One region of the Paeniclostridium hominis genome, then DNA from elsewhere that is predicted to be linked to it. Evidence: predicted binding sites of a transcription regulator. Region 1 holds the regulator's gene; the other holds the start of a gene.
What was found. The regulator HrcA, encoded in region 1, represses chaperone genes, less so after heat shock. The targets are predictions, from matches to a motif close to TTAGCACTCNNNNNNNNNGAGTGCTAA.
Positions count from the first base shown of each region.

Region 1 (3,223 bases):
ATTTTATAAAGAGGAATTTAAGGACAAGTACTTTGATACTGTATTTTTTGGAGGGGGAACTCCAAGTATATTAAAAATTGATGAATTAAGAAAACTTGTTAATTATATGTTTGAGAATTTTAATATAAAAAAAGATGCAGAAATAACTGTTGAATGCAATCCAGGAACTATAAATAAAGAAAAATTAAAAGCTATGAAAGAAATGGGGATAAATAGATTAAGTATAGGTCTTCAAGCTACTCAAAATTATCATTTAAAATCTATAGGAAGAATACATACATATGAGGAATTTGAGAAAAACTATTATGATGCTATAGATGTAGGATTAACTAATATAAATGTAGATTTAATGTATGCTCTTCCAAATCAAAAAGAATATGAATGGAAAGAAACATTAGATAAAATTATAAAGTTAAATCCATCACATATATCAGCATATTCTCTTATATTAGAAGAAGGAACTAAACTTTATGATATGTATGAAAATAATGAATTTAACCTTTTAGATGAGGATACAGATATAGATATGTATGAATATACTATAAATACATTAAAAAAGCATGGATACAATCAATATGAAATATCTAATTATGCAAAAAAAGGAAAAGAGTGTAAGCATAATGTAATATATTGGACATGTGACAACTATTTAGGGTTAGGACCTGGAGCTTCAGGGTATATAAATGACGTAAGATACTCTAATATAGAAGATTTAAATGAATATAATAATAAAATTAATCAAAATATAAAACCTATAAGTGAAGAAAATAAATTAAGTGAGAAAGATAAAATAGAAGAATTTATTTTCATGGGGCTTAGAATGAATAAAGGTATAAATCTAGAAGTATTTAAGGAAAGATTTAAGATTGATTTTTATGAATTATATAAAGATGTTTTAGACAAATTATTAGAGCGTGAACTTATAAAATTAGACAAATTTAATTTGTCTTTGACTCAAAAAGGAAGAGAAATTTCAAACAGTGTATTTATAGAATTTATAAATTAATTAAAAACTGTTGACAAAGAAAATTTAAAGTGTTATAAAATATATATAATCTTTTAGCACTCCAACTAAATGAGTGCTAACAAAAGAGGAGGCTTAGGATTATGGTGGAACTAAATGAAAGAAAACTAAATATCCTTAAAGCTATAGTTAAAGATTATATAGAAACTGCAGAAGCTGTAGGATCTAGAACTCTTTCTAAAAAGTATGAGTTAGGAATAAGCGCAGCCACTATAAGAAATGAAATGGCTGACTTAGAAGAATTAGGATATTTAATTCAACCTCATACCTCCTCAGGGAGAATTCCTTCAGAAAAAGGATATAAGCTTTATGTTGATTCTCTTATGAAAGAACATGAATTAGATAATGTTGAAAAAAAATTAATAAAAGAATCAATAAATAAAAATATAAACTATATGAATGATTTAATACATGAAACATCTAAGTTGATATCAAAGTTAACTAATTATACAACTATAGCTGTTACTAAAAATGTATCAAGTTTACAAAATATAAAACATATACAGTTAGTTGGATTAGATGAAAAAAGTATAGTTTTAATAGTAGTTACTGAAAAAGGCGAAATTAAAAATACAAATCTTTCAACTAATGTGCCTATTGATCAAGCTAAGCTTAATTTAATTTCTGATAATCTTACTAGAAAGCTTTCAGGTAAAAATATAACTGAGATAGACGACGAGTTTTTAAACTACATAAAATACGAGATTACAGAAAACTCTTTAGTTATAGATAAGCTTATAGATTCATTAAACTTTGGTTTTGAAGAAAATGATACATCAATTTCTTTAAGTGGAGCAACTAATATATTTAATTTCCCAGAGTTTAGTGATGTAGTTAGAGCAAAAACATTTTTAACTATGCTAGAAGAAAAAGAAAATATATCTAGTATGTTAAAATCAAGAGGAATTCAAAAAGAAAATCTAAATATAATTATCGGAAGCGATAATGAATGTAAGGTAGCTCAAGATTGTAGTATTATAACTGCAACTTACAATATAGATAAAAATGTAGTAGGAAAGATTAGTTTGATTGGTCCAACTAGAATGGATTATGCAAAAGTATACTCAATACTTAATTATATGGGACTACTACTAAACAAAAAATAGTTAGGGGTGTAAGTTTTGGAAAAAGATATGCAAGAAGAATTACAAGAAGAAGTAAAGGAAAATGCTTCAGAGGAAGTTGAAGAAACTATTGAAGAAGCAATAGAAGAAGCTACAGAAGCTAAAGAAACTTCGGAAGCTGATGAAAAAGACAAAAAGGTAGAAGAATTAACTGATACTCTTCAAAGACTTCAAGCTGAATATGCTAACTATAGAAGAAGAACTCAACAAGAGAAAGAAACTATGGGCATATTTGCTAATGAAAAAATCTTAAATGAGTTAATACCAGTTATGGATAATATGGAAAGAGCTATGGATGCTTGTACTGATAAAGAAGATAGCATGTATAAGGGAATTGACATGGTTCAAAAACAATTAAAAGCTACATTTGAAAAATTCGGACTAGAAGAAATAGAAGCTGAAGGTCAAGAATTTGATCCAAACCTACACTTAGCAGTTATGCAAGAACCCGTAGAAGGCACTGAAGCTAATAAAGTGGTTATGGTTTTACAAAAAGGGTATAAATTAAATACAAAAGTACTAAGACCTGCAATGGTTAAAGTATCTTGCTAATAAATAAACAATTAAGATTGAATTAATATCAATATTATATAGAAGAATTCAAGGAGGATATTAAAATGGGAAAAATAATAGGAATTGACTTAGGAACAACAAACTCTTGTGTTGCAGTTTTAGAAGGTGGAGAACCTCAAATAATACCAAACTCAGAAGGAATGAGAACTACTCCGTCAGTAGTTGCATTCACTAAAGATGGTGAAAGAATAGTAGGAGAACCTGCAAAAAGACAAGCAGTTACTAATGCTGATAGAACAATAATATCAATAAAAACTCACATGGGAACTGATTATAAAGTTAATATAGATGGAAAAGATTATAGTCCACAAGAAATATCAGCTATAACATTACAAAAATTAAAAGCTGATGCTGAAAGCTACTTAGGGCAACCTGTAACTGAAGCTGTTATAACAGTTCCAGCATACTTTACAGATGCTCAAAGACAAGCAACTAAAGATGCAGGTAGAATAGCAGGACTTGATGTTAAGAGAATAATAAACGAGCCAACTGCTGCTGCACT
Region 1 is NZ_JACRWD010000001.1:126,807-130,029, forward strand. It holds gene hemW (radical SAM family heme chaperone HemW) at 1-1,006, shown strand, start outside; gene hrcA (heat-inducible transcriptional repressor HrcA) at 1,111-2,130, shown strand; gene grpE (nucleotide exchange factor GrpE) at 2,146-2,700, shown strand; gene dnaK (molecular chaperone DnaK) at 2,766-3,223, shown strand, end outside.

Region 2 (3,223 bases), on a different contig from region 1:
TTGCAGCTCCAACTTTTATAACAGCTACTCCACCAGCAAGTTTAGCTAATCTTTCCATTAATTTTTCTGTATCAAATTCAGAAGTAGTTTGCTCAATTTGATGTTTTATTTGAGCTACTCTATCTTCTATAGCTTTCTTGTCTCCAGCACCATCTACTATTGTAGTACTTTCTTTAGTTACTTTAACAGAACCTGCTCTACCTAACATAGATAAATCTGCTTCTTTTAAATCATATCCTAATTCTTCAGATATAACTGTTCCTCCAGTAAGTACTGCTATATCTTCAAGCATAGCTTTTCTTCTATCTCCAAATCCTGGAGCCTTAACAGCAACTACTTCAAATGTTCCTCTTAATTTGTTAACTACTAATGTAGATAATGCTTCTCCTTCTACATCTTCAGCTACTATTAATAATTTTTTACCTTGTTGAACTATTTGCTCAAGAACAGGTAATATATCTTGTATATTAGTTATTTTTCTATCTGTTATTAATATATATGGATCATTTAATACAGCTTCCATTTTGTCAACATCAGTTACCATGTAAGCTGAAACAAATCCTCTATCAAATTGCATACCTTCAACTGCATCTAATTCAGTATGCATAGTCTTAGATTCTTCAACAGTTATAACTCCATCTTTACCTACTATCTCCATAGCTTCTGCTATTAGATTTCCTACTTCTTCATCTCCAGCAGATATAGAAGCAACTTGAGATATAGATTCTTTAGTTTCTATAGTTTTTGATTGTTTTTTTAATTCTTCAACTGATACTTCAACAGCTTTTTGTATTCCTTTTCTAATTAATATTGGATTAGCTCCTGCAGTTACATTTTTTAATCCTTCTCTTATTATAGCTTGAGCAAGAACTGTTGCAGTTGTAGTTCCATCTCCTGCTACGTCATTAGTTTTAGTAGCAACTTCTTTAACTAATTGAGCTCCCATATTTTCAAATCTATCTTCTAATTCTATTTCTTTAGCTATAGTAACACCATCATTAGTTATAAGTGGTGCTCCAAATTTTTTATCTAATATAACATTTCTTCCTTTAGGTCCTAATGTTACCTTTACAGTATCTGCTAATTTATTTACACCAGCTTCTAAAGCTGATCTTGAATCTTGAGCGAATTTTATTTCTTTAGCCATTTTATATCCCTCCCCTAATATTATTCAACTACTGCTAATATTTCACTTTGTTTTAATATAGTATATTCTTGACCTTCTAATTTAACTTCTGATCCTGCATATTTAGAGAATATTACTTTATCTCCTACTTTTAATTCCATCTTAACTTCTTTACCATCTACTATTCCACCAGGTCCTACTTCAACTACCTCAGCTATTTGAGGTTGTTCTTTAGCTGCCCCAGGTAAAACTATACCACTTGCAGTTTTTTCTTCTGCTTCAATTTTCTTTATAACTACTCTGTCAGCCAATGGTCTTATTCTCATAATTATCCCTCCTAATGAAATTTATATATGTAAATTTTTTATTAGCCTTTTTATCACTCTACTCATTAGAGTGCTAATAATTTTATAATATATCAAACTTTTTTATTTTTCAATAGTTTTAACTAGATTTTATGTATTTTTTATACGAGGAATTTTTGTTTATATTGACAAAACTCCTCGCATAATATATTTATAAAATCGGAGAAAATAATCTTGCCACAGATTCTGCCCATTTTTTTATAAATGGTCTATTTTCAAAATCTTTTAATTTTATTTCTTCGCTATTTTCAAGATCTTTAAAGAAATCATCTGTTATTTTGCTTATTATTTTTTCATCATAAATAAATGCGTTTATTTCAAAATTAAGCATAAAGCTTCTTAAATCCATATTTGCAGAACCTATTGATGAAATCTTATCATCTATAATTACTACTTTTGAATGTATAAATCCTTTTTTATATAAATAAACTTTTCCTCCAGACCTTAAAATATCATCAAAATATGAATATGATGCTTGATGTACAATTTTATGATCTGCGATACTTGGAAATATAATTCTTACATCAACTCCACTAAGTGCTGCACTTTTTAATGCCCTTAACAAACTCTCATCTGGTATAAAATATGGAGTCTCTATATAAACCCTTTCCTTAGCATTACAAATAGCTGAAAAATATGCATAATGTATAGCTTCCCAATCACTATCTGGACCAGTAGCAACAACTTGTATCATCGAGTTGCCCATATTACTTAATTTTGGAAAATATTGTTCGTCAAATGATTCTTTTTGAGTCGTATAATACCAATCAATTAAAAATACCATTTGCAGCATATAAACAGAGCTACCTTCTATTCTTATATGGGTATCCCTCCAGTATCCAAACTTTTTATTTTTACCCATATACTCATCACCTATATTTATGCCACCCGTATAACCTATATGACCATCAATTATAGCAATTTTACGGTGATTTCTATAATTGATTTTGCCCCCTATTATAGGAAACTTTGCTGGTAAAAATGGTACTATTTCTATACCTTCATCTTTCATATCTTGAAAGAATTTTCTATGAAACCAAAACCTCCAACATCCAACATCATCATATAAGATTTTTATACTTACTCCTTCATTTGCTTTCTTTATTAATAATTCCTTTAATTTAATGCCTATCTCACTATTTTTTATTATAAAATATTCTAAGTGAATATGCTCTTTTGCTTGTTCTATATCTTTTAGTAAACTTTCAAATTTTTCGTTTCCATCTATAAATACTTTAACGTTGTTATTAGTCGTAAATGGAAATTTCCCTGTATTTAAAAGTAAACTTATTACCTTCTTTTTTATACCTTCATAATATTCATCTTTAATTAAATTATTATCATTTATAGCTCTTTGTTCTAATTCAACTAGCTCTTCTATAGACTCCATATTTTTAAATAAATTATTTTCTTTTATATTTGTAGCTAGTTTTTGTGTATTAAATATTTTTCTCTTTCTTATATTTCGTCCCAATACTGCATATATAACTAAACCTACCCCTGGTAATAATATAAATATTAATAGCCAAGCCATAGTCTTAGCTGGATCTCTATTTTGAAGTATTATATTAATAGAAACTATAATACCAGCTATGTATGATATTATTACATAGCTTAAGAGTATTATATCTAAAGCAACCATAAAGCCTCCTTTAGTTATCTTCCTATACCTAATTCACGTGCATAATAGAATAAATATTGTTGAGCAAAACCTGATAAGTCTCCAAATTTA
Region 2 is NZ_JACRWD010000005.1:54,180-57,402, reverse strand. It holds gene groL (chaperonin GroEL) at 1-1,147, opposite strand, end outside; gene H8891_RS11680 (co-chaperone GroES) at 1,168-1,452, opposite strand; gene cls (cardiolipin synthase) at 1,643-3,133, opposite strand; gene H8891_RS11670 (DNA-3-methyladenine glycosylase family protein) at 3,148-3,223, opposite strand, start outside.
Region 2: the regulator HrcA is predicted to act here: its motif matches at 1,503-1,529, upstream of H8891_RS11680 (co-chaperone GroES).